4 regions of the Labrenzia sp. PHM005 genome follow, and region 4 is predicted to be linked to each of the others. Evidence: predicted binding sites of a transcription regulator. Region 4 holds the regulator's gene; each other region holds the start of a gene.
What was found. The regulator LexA, encoded in region 4, represses DNA repair genes until DNA is damaged. The targets are predictions, from matches to a motif close to TGTTCNNNNTGTGTTCNG.
Positions count from the first base shown of each region.

Region 1: a site for LexA is predicted at 1,321-1,338, ahead of recA (recombinase RecA). Genes of this name have one in related genera too.
Region 2: a site for LexA is predicted at 1,601-1,618, ahead of FJ695_RS04875 (ImuA family protein). Genes of this name have one in related genera too.
Region 3: a site for LexA is predicted at 2,090-2,107, ahead of FJ695_RS26270 (PKD domain-containing protein). Genes of this name have one in related genera too.

Region 1 covers NZ_CP041191.1:3,056,901-3,060,553, forward strand. Annotated here, with positions in the region: gene FJ695_RS13715 (pseudouridine-5'-phosphate glycosidase) at 1-96, opposite strand, end outside; gene FJ695_RS13720 (PfkB family carbohydrate kinase) at 214-1,149, opposite strand; gene recA (recombinase RecA) at 1,457-2,524, shown strand; gene alaS (alanine--tRNA ligase) at 2,840-3,653, shown strand, end outside.
Region 2 covers NZ_CP041191.1:1,097,588-1,101,240, reverse strand. Annotated here, with positions in the region: gene FJ695_RS04880 (helix-turn-helix transcriptional regulator) at 342-1,529, shown strand; gene FJ695_RS04875 (ImuA family protein) at 1,650-2,645, shown strand; gene FJ695_RS04870 (DNA polymerase Y family protein) at 2,527-3,653, shown strand, end outside.
Region 3 covers NZ_CP041191.1:5,811,479-5,815,131, reverse strand. Annotated here, with positions in the region: gene FJ695_RS26275 (TRAP transporter substrate-binding protein) at 1-812, opposite strand, end outside; gene FJ695_RS26270 (PKD domain-containing protein) at 803-1,897, opposite strand; gene bfr (bacterioferritin) at 2,186-2,671, opposite strand; gene FJ695_RS26260 (fasciclin domain-containing protein) at 2,909-3,391, opposite strand.
Region 4 covers NZ_CP041191.1:3,632,329-3,635,981, reverse strand. Annotated here, with positions in the region: gene FJ695_RS16450 (helix-turn-helix domain-containing protein) at 178-723, shown strand; gene lexA (transcriptional repressor LexA) at 1,054-1,770, shown strand; gene FJ695_RS16440 (ComEC/Rec2 family competence protein) at 1,824-3,653, opposite strand, start outside.

The DNA of each region.
Region 1 (3,653 bases), 580 kb from region 4:
CGCAACGAGCGGGCGGTTGGCGGCAAGCGCCTCACGAACTTCATCGTTGCAGACAATCAAGTCCTTTAGGGCGGCTTTAGGGGCGTTAGATGTCACGGAAGAGCCTTTCTTTTGAGGCATGCCGGCCGTAGCCGGAGGGATTTTGCTTTTTATAAGCCTGTAAAGGACCATCGCCAAGATAAGAATTTGTCCATATGGTCAAAATACTGTTCTTTAAGCTTCAGCACCTGAGGATTGGGTCAAGGCAGTCCAGCTTATGTTTTCGAAAAGTGCGCCAGGGCTTTGCAATGTTAGGGCCGCCGCCTTCAATCCGAAGGGAACAGCGTCAACCAAAGCAATGCCGCGGCTGAGAGAGGCGATTATACCGGCTGTCAGAGCATCACCTGCGCCGGTGACATCGACGATTTTCGTCGCAAGCGTTGGGTGCGATGTGATCCGTCCGCCCTCAAAGGCCAATACATCTGCTTTGCCGTTGGTCAGCACGATCCGTTGAGCCCCAAGCTTTTGAAGCTGGATGATCAAGTCCTCATTGGATGTGTCCGGCGCTGCTCCGGTCAGAGCAAGGGCTTCTCCGCGGTTGAGCATCAGGCACGACAACTTTGATAAAACCGGTTTGAGACGCGATGCCTTGGCATTTGAAACCGCATTTGCCATCAGGCTGTCTTTGGGGGCACGGGACACCACGGCTTCCAAAAGGCCAGCAGGCAGATTGGCATCCACAAACCAAAGGCCGTTGATCAACGCCGGATCTAGCGTCTCCAAAAGCGTATCAAACAGATCAGCCGGAGCGGTACTCAAGACCGTGTCGTCAACACTGGCCGCAGCAAGCGATCCATCCGGATTGTGAAAGGCAATATATTGACCCGTCACAAAACCCGGACGTTTGCAGGTGAGAACTTGGAGGCCTTCTTGTGCCAAACGTTTGGTGAGAGCGTCTCCGGCATCATCTCGACCAATCGCGCCTAAGAGAGCCGTGGGTGTTGCAAGCCGGTTCAAGGACCGGGCTATATTGGTGGCAACGCCGCCAGGCTTATGAGTCAACCTGGCCGGAGTGGAGGTTTCCGGCCGGTAGTTTTCAGCAGCGTGTGCCAACGTATCGGAATGGATCGCACCGATGCACAATACAGGTCGGGGAGAGGGAAGGATCACGCTGACATTAAACCTTGTTGCTGGGCTAGGTTCTGTTGAAGAAGAAGATTGGCGGGCTAACAGATTGCCAACAGGCATGCAACTCCAGAGCGGGAGTGATTCTGTTCTGACGCCTGATCTTGAAATGTTCCAGAATTAGCTGACCTAGCGTTAATTGCGGCCGCTTCTATGCGGAACATATTGGAAACAAATGATAAAAACTAATTAAATACCAATCGGTTTTGAGGACTTGAAAAAAGAGAACAAAATGAGTACAAAGGTCCGGATTGAAACAGCGCGTCCATCATGGAATAAGGAGCGTTCAGCCATGTCGCAAAGTACACTTCGTCTCGTAGAAAGCAGCCAGATGGACAAGACAAAAGCGCTCGATGCAGCGCTCAGCCAGATCGAACGGGCCTTTGGTAAGGGCTCCATCATGCGGATGGGCCAGGGTCAGGCCGTGGAGGTGCAAGCCGTCTCAACCGGATCTCTCGGACTTGATATCGCACTTGGAATTGGCGGCCTGCCGAAGGGCCGCATTGTCGAAATCTACGGACCGGAGTCCTCCGGTAAAACCACACTGGCGTTGCACACGGTGGCCGAAGCCCAGAAGACCGGCGGCATCTGTGCGTTTGTTGACGCCGAACATGCGTTGGACCCGATTTACGCCCGCAAGCTCGGTGTCGATATCGACAATCTTCTGATCTCCCAGCCCGATGCCGGGGAGCAGGCGCTTGAAATTGCCGACACGCTTGTCCGGTCCGGCGCGATCGATGTTCTGGTGATTGACTCCGTTGCTGCGCTGACGCCAAAAGCCGAGCTGGAAGGCGAAATGGGGGACAGCCTGCCGGGCATGCAGGCGCGTCTGATGAGCCAGGCCTTGCGCAAGCTGACAGCCTCGATTTCCAAGTCGAACTGCATGGTGATCTTCATCAACCAGATCCGCATGAAGATCGGAGTGATGTTCGGCTCACCGGAAACAACCACCGGCGGCAATGCTCTCAAATTTTATGCCTCTGTCCGTCTCGACATTCGCCGTATTGGGGCGATCAAAGACCGGGATGAGGTGGTCGGCAACCAGACCCGCGTTAAGGTCGTTAAAAACAAACTCGCACCGCCGTTCCGTCAGGTCGAATTCGACATCATTTACGGGGAAGGCGTCTCGAAGATGGGCGAGCTCATCGATCTTGGTGTCAAAGGCGGCATTGTCGAGAAATCTGGCGCCTGGTTTTCCTATAACAGCCAACGGCTCGGACAGGGCCGCGAGAACGCAAAGCAGTTCTTGAAGGACAATCCGGAAGTGGCCGAAGAGATCGAATTGGCTGTCCGCCAGAACGCGGGCCTCATTGCCGATGCGATCATCGATCCGGCTGGCGGTACTGAAGACGACGATTAAGCCGGCCGATCTTCCGGTCTCCCAATAGACAAAAACACTGTCTGGCGGCTGATCTTATTCAGGCAAAACCGTAACAATAAAGGAAAGCCCTTCCCGATAATTGCGGGGAGGGCTTTTTGTTGTGCCATGCCAATTGCTCCGTAAAGTGTTTGCGCTTTATCCGGTGCCACAAAATCTAGGGAAAGCAACCGCTGGACACACATGGCGGCGAAAGTTAAAAGGCTGTTCCGGTGCGCTGGGCACGCTGAGCCATGCACCATTGATATAGTTTCTATAGGGCCTGGATGAGAGGGCCCGGATCTAAGCGAGACGTGAATGACCGGCGTAAACGAAATCCGCTCCGCCTTTCTGGACTATTTCAAGGCCAACGATCACGAAGTGGTCGATTCTGGCCCGCTGGTTCCACGCAACGATCCGACCTTGATGTTTGCCAATGCCGGTATGAACCAGTTCAAGAACGTTTTCACCGGACTTGAAACCCGGCCTTACAACAAGGCGGTTACCTCGCAAAAATGTGTGCGCGCCGGCGGCAAGCACAACGATCTCGACAATGTTGGTTATACGGCTCGCCACCACACGTTCTTTGAAATGCTCGGCAACTTTTCTTTTGGCGACTATTTCAAGGATCGTGCCATCGAACTGGCCTGGAACCTGATCACCAAGGAATTCGGTCTGCCCAAGGATCGCCTGCTGGTTACCGTCTACGCCGAAGACGATGACGCGGCCACCTATTGGAAAAAGATCGCCGGTCTTTCCGACGACAAGATCATCCGTATTCCGACCTCCGATAACTTTTGGTCCATGGGCGATACGGGCCCGTGTGGTCCGTGTTCTGAGATTTTTTACGACCACGGCGAACACATTTGGGGCGGCCCTCCTGGAACCCCGGAAGAAGATGGCGACCGTTTCGTCGAGATCTGGAACCTTGTCTTCATGCAGTACGAGCAGACGGTCGAAGAGCGGCTTAATTTGCCGCGCCCGTCCATCGATACGGGCATGGGCATTGAGCGCCTTGCAACAGTTTTGCAGGGCGTTCACAACAACTACGACATCGATCTGTTCCGCGCATTGATCGCCGCGTCTGAGCATGAGACGGGTGTCGATGCAGCAGACAAGGCTCTTTCCAGCC
Region 2 (3,653 bases), 2.5 Mb from region 4:
TTATTGGGCCGTTGTCATGAAGATTCTGCGGTTTTCTGCAGATGAGCCACGTCAAAACCGCTGTGCTTGAGATTGGACTTGGAAGCGCGCCCAAAAAAACGGCGGCCCGGAGACCGCCGTCAGACAAAAAGAGTTTCAAACATATGCCCAAAACCGGGCAGCCCTCCAAAAGCATGTTGGCTGCGTGAGCTCCGGCCGGGATCCGAAACGGTGGATTTGCCGGGCCTCCCGCTCTTGAACACCTCTAGTTTACATGACCTGAGACTTCTACCCATGATGCAATTGCGCTATGGTTTTCTTTTCAAGGCCTGATTCTTTGGTAATTTGAGAGCTGTATTGCAATGACAGCAAATTTGGAGACGCTGCTTTATAAACTTTACTCATCGTCACTTTTAGACGGCGGACTTTCCAGTGTCTTGGCGGATCTTGCGCAGACCTATCCGGATTTGCCGCTCTCCTATCAGGCTCAATGCGTTTACCGGAATTCGCTCTATGAAGGAGCAATGTTCAATTACGGGCCCAACGCCATTGAAGAGATTGCCGCAGCTGAATCTCCAAACCCTTTCCCACCCATAGCGTTGAAATGCTCTTTATCGCGGGTTGCGGTCACCAGTGAGTTTCTTCGCCCGGAAGATATTGAACGGACTGATTTTTTTGATGAACACTTAAAAAAACACGGTGAAATCAACCGGGCCTTCGGCGTCATTTTACACCGTCAGGGCGAGGATTCGGCCTTTGTGGCCGCCAATTTGCCCAAGCGCATGAAACAACGCGAAGAAGATCATGTGTTGCGCCTGTTCGAAACTCTGCGGCCGCATTTGCAGGGCGCCTTCCGTCTGCTGATGGAGGTAAAACAGCGCGAAATTCAGGTGCAGGCGGGCGGTTTCTGGCTGGAGCAGATCCCCGCAGCGGCCTTTGCCGTGACGCCGGAATGTAAGGTTCTGCATATGAACAGCCATGCGGACAGCGCGACCAGTGGTGGCCGCAGGTTTCATATCGACCGGTCCATCCAGCTGTGTGCGGCAGACAGATCCGTTCAAAAGGTGCTGGAGGCGAGCGTGCACAAGGCGCATCTCGCCCAGCTGCCGGTGGGTCCAGTCAGCCTGGCCAGAAGAAGGGAAGCCGGACCTCTCCTGTTTGTCCTGCCGATCAAACTCCAGGACCAGCTCCATCCCTCACTTGCCCCCTTTCTCAGTCACTCCATGCCCCTGCTGGTGACAATCTTCGATCCGGCCGATACGCCGCGCCCCTCCAGTGAGGTGCTCCGAATGGCCTTCGGCATCACGGACGGCGAAAGCCGCCTGGTGCAGGAGCTGATGTATGGTGGCTCTTTGCGGGAGACGGCCGGCCGGCTTGGGATTTCCTATCACACGGCCCGCAACCAGCTGGCCAGCGCCACGTCCAAGACCGGCACCCGCTCACAAACGGAAATCGTCCGCTTGGCGAGCCAGCTTCTATCGCGCATGTCCGGTCCGGCTGTTTTGGAGACTTTTAGCAGTCCGTCAGGCTCAAGCGGCAACACGATCTGACGCTGAGGCACCCTCATGGGAATGTTTCATCAAAAAGCTGCTTGACTCTCGCGCCGTTCTCCGGAATCAATAAGAACAAATAGAGAACAAAAACAACCGTGATTGGAACCAACGTGCACAATGTCTTCAGCATCAGACCATAGCACATCTCTTGCCGAGCTGCGTCGCCGCATTGCGGATCTTGAGGGACGCCTCCCCTTTGAGACGCAGTTTGGTCCGGCCCCTGCGACCGCCGCCAACCCGCAGGGGCCGGACACTTTTTCTCCCCACGTCCCGGACACCGGAGGGGAAGCAGAGGCACAAGACCGGCCCGGAACAGCCGGGCAACCAAAAGTGCAAACGTATCAACCAGACGGCCGGTGTCTTTTGGGCCTGGAGGCTTTGGACAGCTTGTTCCGGCCGGAAGGCGGCAGCTCCGGGAACGGCTTAAAGCTAGGCGCGCTGCATGAGTTGGTCAGCGCCGAAAGCCGCAATGCCGGCGCGCTGAGCGGGTTTGCTCTGGCCGTGCTGGCCCGAATTCTGGACTTAAGGCCGGGACCGGCCCTGATTGTTCAGGATGTCAGGGCAACTCAGGAATCCGGGCACTTTCATGGTGCCGGACTGCTTGCTTTTGGCATTGATCCGGCCCGGTTGATCGTGGTGCGGGCCAAGCGGCTGGACGAGCTGCTTTGGTGTTTAGAGGAAGGCGCTTCCTGTTCCGCCCTTGCCGCCGTCTTTGGGGAGGTTCAAGGCGAACAGCGCCCGGTTGGGCTGACCGCAAGCCGCCGGATTGCCTTGCGCAGCGGCCGCAGCACCGTTCCGGTCATTTTGCTCCGTCATGGAGCGGTGGAGGAGCCGACAGCAGCGCTGACCCGCTGGCAAATTGCTCCGGCCGCCTCCAGGCCGCCAGAGTTCTTGGAAGAAGGACCGCATGCAGGCCTTGGGGCGCCTGCCTGGACTGTAAATTTAACGCGGAACCGGGAGGGCCGTCCCGGCCGCCTGACCGTGGAGTGGGACCATGCGAGACGAACATTTGCCGCGCCAGCGCATTCTCTCGCTCTGGATCGCGGATCTTCCCTGCGACCGGATCCTGCGCCGCTTGCGGGTCAACTCCACACCTTCCGCCCGGCAGGTTGAACCACCGCTTGTTGTTCTGGACAAGATCCGGAATGCCCGCCGGATCGTTTCTTTGAACGAGACCGCCAGGGCCTGCGGCTTGCGCCTCGGGGAAACGGAGGCAGATGCACGGGCCCGGATCCCCCATCTTCTGTGCGAGGACGCCGAGCCGGACAAAGACGCGGCCTTGCTGCGGACCCTGGCCGATTGGTGCGCCCGCTATACGCCGCTGGTGGCGCTGGATGGCAAGGACGGCCTGTTTTTGGACATCACCGGCTGCGCGCATCTTTTTGGCGGTGAAGACGTACTTTTGAGGGATGTCTTAATGCGGCTGGACCGGCAGGGGTTTTGCGTTGCCGGTGCGATCGCCGGAACTGTTGGGGCTGCCTGGGGCATGGCCCGCTTCGGTTCCGGTGGTGTTTTGAAGGACGGCGGTGAGCGGGAGGCGCTCGCGTCCCTGCCGCTGGCCGCCTTGCGAATCTCGCCAGGGGTCATTTCCGGCCTGAACCAGGTCGGCCTCAAAACCATTGGCCAGCTTTACGAGCGCCCGCGGGCCCCACTTACCAATCGCTTTGGTCCGCAATTGATCCTACGGCTGGATCAGACATTCGGGGTTCAGGGAGAAGCAATTTCACCCCGCTTCGAAGCCCCCCTGATTTCCGCTGAACGGCGGTTTTTCGACCCCATTTCCAGGATCGATGACGTCAAGGCGGTGGCATTGTCGTTGGCAGGCCAAGTTTCCAAGGCGCTGGAGCGGCGGGTTGAGGGCGGCCGGATGTTTGAACTCACCCTCTTTCGGGTCGATGGTGCGGTCCAAAAATTCAAAGTCGGCACCAGCAGCCCCTTGCGCGCTCCCCAAAGGATCCTCCGGCTGTTTGCCGAAAAGCTAAAAGCCGATGAAAGCGTCGTGGATGCAGGTTTTGGCTTTGACCTCGTCCGTCTGGACGTCCTCATGGCCGATAAAGCCCCAGCGGTTCAAGACACCTTGTGTGCGGCCGGTACAGCCGAAACCGGCGCAAGCCTGGATGA
Region 3 (3,653 bases), 2.2 Mb from region 4:
CCAAGCACTTTCTTGACCTGAGAGGCTGTAAAGTCGTCCAGCTTTTCCTGCCAATTGTTGCGGGCTACCAGCCACGCGACCTGGCCGCCGACCGGGTCGCTGATCAAGGTGTTGCCGTGGCCCGTTAGCTTGGCACTGGTATCCCAATAGGTTGTCCAGTACGAACCGGAAGCCGTCAGAACGGCGGCATCGACCATACCCCGTTCCATGGCCAAAAAAGTTTCGTGCAACCCGATGGTGACTGGTTCCATACCGAGCATTTTATAAAGGTCTGAAGACATTGTATCGGAGGGTGTCCGCACAATGAGGCCTTGAAGGTCCGACAAGTCTTCGACATCGGTTTGGGCAACCAGATAATCCGATGAGAGCCAGGCCGCGCCCAAAAAGTCGAGGCCGCTTTCCGCAAAAAGCTCTTTGACGGCGTCTTCGCCTGAGCTTTCGGGCAGATTTTTCCACGTGGAGAAATCTATGAAGAGATCGCTTCGTCCTAACGGGCCGATATCGATGCCATTGGCTGCAAGAAGGTCGGCGCGGCTCAGGACAAAGTCGTAACGCCCCCCATCCAATCCGCGGACTATTTGGCGCCATCCGCCAACTTCATCGGCCGAATAGAGCTCAAATCGCACCGTATAATCGGACGCTTCCTGCAGTTCGGGCAGCATCTCCTTGAGCCGCAGATGAACCGGATGATCCGCCGAAAAGGTGTGAACGATCCGCAGATTTGCGCCGCCAAAACCGGCCAGCGCTGCGGACATAAACATACTGGAAGAAAGCGTGAGGCAAAGGACAATTGCCCATCTGACTACTCGCATGCCGCATTCTCCAATGCTGATGTCAACCGCGCATGATCCTGCATGGTCAACTGGCTAACCATCACATGCAGGCTTTGGAGATGCGCGTTCCTAAAAAGCTTTCCGGAGGCAATGACCTGTTTGAACTTGGGTTCTTCGCACAAAATCGTCCGCACCTTGCCAGCTTCCTGGAATTCCGTGGCATCGCTGGACAGGACGTCAACGACCTGATGTGTAAAATTGACCGCCTGATGATATGGCCCCAGCCGGCCACGCACCGGGCTCAAGAGCTCGATTGCTTTGTCGTAATCTGACTGCATTGCGCGGGCGAGGGCCGCAAAATAGACAACCGGTGTGCCGCCAGTTTGATCTGCAAGAAGCGGTTCCAACTGCTCAGTCGCTTTGTCCCCTCTGCCAACCAAGAGATAATGTGTCGCCATTTCGACCTTGTAGAACACATCATCGGGGTGCAGGCTTACTGCGATTTTCATCGCCGAAACGCCATGGTCAAATTCGCCGCGATTGCGATGGGCTTCTGCGGCCAGCCGGTGAATTTTGGCGCATTCCTGTGGGGGAACGCGTGTGCCGCAGGCATAACGAACGGGGTTGGCGATATCGATCGCGCCAACAAAATCACCAAGCTCAATCCGGTCTTCGATGCCGTCGACAGTTTGGAGAAATGAGTTCCGGTCAAACGCTTCTTTGACTTCAATCACCCTTGCTGTCGTGGCGGTTAGGTTGGCCGTATCCTGGACATTCACATTGACTGCGTATCTGCCCGGTTCGTTGAACGTGTGTTCTATGACCGGGTCCGATGCGTTCATGCTGTCGGAATTGATTTTCCAGGCAAAGCGCAAATCGCCCCCCTCGGGATCGGATGATCCGGATGCGATCAAGAGGGCGCGATGCGGCGCCTCACCGCTGCCGGGATAAACTTCCAGACTTGCGGTTGGCGATTTGTTTTCCGGAAATATCCGGTCATAAAAGCCGAGCGCCATTCCGCCGGAGCCGCCCAAGAAGCCAAGCACCAGACCGGCAAGCCCTAGAACAAAGCTCTGTCTGCTGGACTGTGATCCAGAAGACATTTCAGGGGTGTCTTCAGCCACGAGAAATAACCTGGTTCGAAATTGTTGTTATTTGCCGCAACTTATTATAGCAAAAAAGGGATAAGCATCCAATGGTGTTGGTTGTGGTGTTCCGGCAAAATAACCGGGTCACTTTAGCCTTGCCGAGCGCCGGACAGTGAAAACCATCCGGCGACCGCTGGTTTTAGACGGTCTCAAAAACGACTTTTAAGTAATTCCAATTGGGTTCAGGTTTGCCATTTCGGAGAAACAAAAAAGCGCGGCCCTGTGAGCCGCGCTTTTGTTGAAGCACAATGCCGTAGAAGCTGCTTATTCGGCTTCGTCCGCTGAGGCCGCATTGAGCATGCCGTACCGCTCGACGCCGATCTTTTCCAGAAGGTCAAGCTGGGTTTCGAGGAAGTCAATGTGGCCTTCTTCGTCTTTCAGCAGCTCTTCAAACAGCGCCATGGAGACATAGTCGCCTTCTTCCTTACAGACATCGCGGGACTTCTTGTAGGACGTGCGGGCGTCATATTCGCCTGCCAGATCGGCTTCCAGAACTTCCTTGATGTCCTGGCCGATGCGCAAAGGGCCGACCTTCTGCATGTTCGGCAGACCTTCGAGGAAGATGATGCGGTCGACCAGCTTATCTGCATGTTCCATCTCTTCGATGGACTCTTCGCGTTCTTTTTTCGCCAGCTTCGCATAGCCCCAATCCGCCAGCATCCGGTAGTGCAGCCAGTATTGATTGATAGCGCCGAGCTCGAGGAAAAGTGCCTCGTTCAAACAGGCAATAACTTTCTCATTCCCTTTCATGGCCATCTCTCCTTCTAGCCGAAATTTTCCGTACTTTAGAATGGTTCTACATTAGAAGTCTAGGGGCGATTTGTTGTTTTTTTTCAGAAATTTGTTGAATCAGAGCGCCGTTTATTTTCTTCAGGTTTTCGAAAATTATCACATTAAGCCGGATGTAATCTGCAAAAAAGTAGCAGACGCAGTTCAGAGTGAACTGCGCCTGCACTTTGCCTGAGGAGATAGCAGGAGGTTACTGTCTTAGGAGGACGGAAGGATCACGCTGTCGATGACGTGAATGACACCGTTGGAGGTTTCGATGTCGGCGGTGACCACGCTCGCACCATCGACCTTCACACCATTGGTTGCGTCAACGGCAATGGTGTCGCCTTGAACAGAGGCGACGTCGGCTTTTTTGCCTGCGATGTCAGAAGACATGACCTTGCCCGGCACCACATGATAGGTCAGGACAGCGATCAGCTTGTCTTTGTTTTCCGGCTTCAACAGGTCTTCAACCGTACCGGCTGGCAGTTTTGCGAAGGCTTCATCGGTCGGCGCGAAGACAGTGAACGGACCATCGCCTTTCAGCGTGTCAACCAGTTCGGCGGCCTGAACAGCAGCCACCAATGTGTTGAACGTTCCCGCACCAACGGCGGTGTCAACGATGTCTTTGTTCCCTGCCTGAGCAGAAGAGAACGGCAAAACGAGGAGCAGTGCGACTGCGAGTTTCTGGATCAGCTTCATGAAGAGGACTCCCTTGCTTAGAATTCAGCCAAAGAAACTCCGCTCCGGAAATTGATTATCCAGAAACAAATCTTGCAGAGTTCTTTGCTTGCAACGGGGAGATCTACGGATGGCTTTCCGAATTGGATGAGGAAAAAGTATTTCTCCATTTATTCGCGAGATGAAGTGATCTGGCGGCTATCGGTCTGCGTGGGCGGGTTATGCGGCCGTGAATGCCGGTTCAGTTCCAAGCAACCCATTCTGTCGCCCCGGCCGAAGCGCC
Region 4 (3,653 bases):
GTCCCTTGTAAAACAAAGCCTGCACGAACGTTTCGAAGAAGAATGTTCGTGGTTTTTAGGTTTTCGCGTTTCATGCTACTAAATCCAAGAATCCGCAATGCGCAGATTAAATGACTGCGATTCGCAGATGTCAATATTTTTTCTGCCTTATGCAGATTTCCAGTGAGAAGATAAGAATTGAAGATCAACGCGACGCAAGTCATTGATAGAGTAAAAAATGCTCTCAACCTCAAAACAGATTTGGCCGTATCTGAATATTTTGAGGTATCGAACAAGACTGTTTCATCCTGGAAAGCAAGAAACTCGATTCCGCTTGAGTTTCTGTTGCAGGCCTGTGCCGGAACTGGAGAAAAGATAGATTACTTTCTCTTTGGAGAGGCATTACAGCGACAACAGTCCGAATTGATTGAAACTGCCATCGATGATTTCCGGATAATAACCATGAAGCTAACTGGCGAACGGATCCTCATCGAGCTTCTGGAACAGCACGCCCCCGAAGAACTTGCTTTCATGGAAGCGAAGGAAATTCAGGCAGAAGGTGAATCCATAGGACTGGCGATGTTGATATTTGCTGAATTCATCGAACGAGAGAAAAAGGCGTTGGTGGATAGCGGGCGCATGACCAACGAAGAGTTCAAAGAATATATCCGAAATGTCGACCGATACGACCTCCCGTACTTTGCACGGGCGATCAAACACCGAAACAAACAGGGTCCGCAATAGGTCCGCAGTCGAACACTCCAGGACCGGAAGCGTCTAACATCGAAGTAAATTCTCCATTTGTTTTCAATACGTTCCACGTTTTATTTGCACTGACTGATATTGCGGACCCTACGGTCTGCAATCGATGATCACCCAACCTTTTGAAAACAATACGCTCTTTGAACTCTTCTGCCATTTATTTACGGCCAGATAAACCGCTTCCAGTGCCGTTTAATTCTGACAGCTACAATTAGAACAGTAAGAGAACGTTTACCCTTGCAGAACACAATGAGAACAGGTAGGGTGTTCTTGATTTGTACCAATTGATCCTCAAGATCAGGGGAAGCTGATATGCTGACGCGCAAGCAGTATGAACTGCTCATGTTCATCCATGAAAGACTGAAGGAAACTGGGGTGCCGCCGTCTTTCGATGAAATGAAAGACGCGCTCGATCTGAGGTCCAAGTCCGGTATTCACCGGCTCATCACAGCTTTGGAAGAACGCGGTTTTATCCGCCGTCTGCCGAACCGGGCGAGAGCGATGGAAGTTGTCCGCCTGCCCGATTCGATCGCGCCGGGCCTCGGCAGCCCGCGGCCGCGCGGCAGTTTTTCTCCCGAAGTTATCGAAGGGTCGCTTGGAAAACCAGCACCCGCGCCAGTCGCAGCGCCTGCAGCGGTTGCAAGTGCGGCAACGGAAATCCCGGTTATGGGCCGGATTGCCGCCGGTGTTCCAATCGAGGCGATCCAGACCCACAGCCACTCCATCAGCGTCCCGCCGGAGCTTCTTGGCAAAGGCGAACATTATGCGCTTGAAGTGCGCGGCGATTCCATGATCGACGCAGGCATCTTGGACGGCGATACGGTTTTAATCCGGCGAATCGACAGTGCTGACAGCGGCGACATTGTCGTGGCGCTGGTTGATGATGAAGAAGCCACTTTGAAGCGGCTGCGCAAAAAAGGCGCATCGATCGCACTGGAAGCGGCCAATCCGGCCTATGAAACTCGGATTTTCGGACCGGGTCGTGTGCGTGTTCAGGGCCGTCTCGTGGCGCTGTTTCGGCAATACTGAGGCGGGTCCTTTTTCAGCTCAACAGGTTTTGGAATTAATCTTCTCCGCAAGGTCTATGGCTTTGCGGAGGATTTGGCTTTTGACCTCAAACTAGCGCGGGTTATTGTGCCTGGCCGGTTCCAGGGCCGCGGTAATCGGGGAAGAGCATAAACCACACGTTTGATGCCGGGTATTGCGTCTCTTTGATTGGTGGCCCGCTCTAATGCCGTCTTTCCGGACCAGCCGCTCGCAGACCCATCGGACGGTTCCAGCCAAATCGAAACAGCCCCTCTTTTTTCCCGAATAACTTGATCCAAAATCACGCTCGATTGGCAGAACCCAGGCACGATTTTATCGGTCGCGATAATATCTGCCTTTTGGCAATCTTCGAAAAGAGCCTGCACCGTTTTTGACACACCGATTTTGAGCGGTATCGGATCCGAGTAACTTTTGTCATTAGGCGGATATGCGAGCACCACACATCCGTCAGGATCACATCGGCGCTGAACCGAACTCATCTTGCGCGACTTAATCGCCCCCAATCCTTCACCCTCCCCCTCAAGCCAGATTTCAGCGGCAAAGGACTTGCGGACATGGGAGAGGCGCAGATCTCCTTGCCTATCGCGAGCAGCGAGTTGCGGCCCTGCCGCCGCGATTTGAATATCGGGCGCGCGCGACAATGTCATAAGTGTTATGGCGGCCCCCAAGGGAACCAGACTGAAGCTTCGAATTCGGCCAGGCGCGAGCAAACAGACAAAGAGCGCAGCCATCAACAGAGCAGCAGGCGCTGCCCCTAACGTTCCGATCCGGCCCGCGTCCGGGGCAAGGTTTTCGGTAAAAGTTGCGACATCAATCAACATCCCCAGACCAGCGCTCATCACCTTCAGCGGCACAGCACTGAGGCCAAAGGGCATCAAGACAAGCGCCAGAACCCCCATGGGCATAACAACCAGAGAAAACACCGGCATACCCAGCATATTCCCGACGATCCCATAAGGCGCGACCCGGGAGAAATGGTAAGCCCCGATTATCCCGGTCGCAGCTCCAGCAACCAGAGCAGTGACGAACAGCCCAGCAGCCCATTTGGCGATGCTCACACCCAGCCGGGCCGGAAGAGACCGAGGCTTTGAGGAAAAACCAGCTTCCTTTTGTTGGCGCCGCCAAAGGTCGTAAACCGCGATCAAAGCAATCACGGCCGCGAACGACATTTGAAACCCGGGATAAAACAGCCTTTCTGGTGCCAACAACAAAAGAAACAGCCCAGCCAAAGCAGCCGTCCGCAAGGTCAATCCGCGCCGCCCGGTCAATATGCCCAGAAAAACCAGGGCGATCATGATGAAAGACCGCTGGGTTGCCACCGACGCCCCAGAGAGCAGCAAATAAAAAACCGCAGCGCCGAGCGCCAACAGCGCCGCGACTTTGTGCAACGGCCAACGCAATGCAAACCCGGGAAGGAGAGCCAAGACCCCGAGTGACACCGCGTAAGCACCGCCAGCAAAAAGAGCCATGTGCAGCCCGGAAATCGCCAGTATGTGCGCCAATCCGGCAGCTCTGAGGCTTTCCTCTGTTTTTTCGTCGATACCGCTCCGATCTCCGACGAGAAGCGCAACGGAAAGCGACTTTTCCGGACCGTCCGGCAAGACAGCTGAAATCCGCTGCGCAAGATATTTGCGCAGATGATCGATGTGCCGTTCAACCTGCCGTATGAGCGTCGGAGGTTGTCCGCTGATTTTTTTTGGAGGGCCATATGAAAACCCGGTCGCGCCTATTTTTTGAAAATAGGCGCGGAAGGAAAAATCATATCCGCCCGGAACGACCGGCCCCATTGGCGGAAACAACCGCGCGCGAAGCTGCACCCAGTCGCCCGGAGAAACTTCTGTATTCACAGGGACCCGCAACCGGAC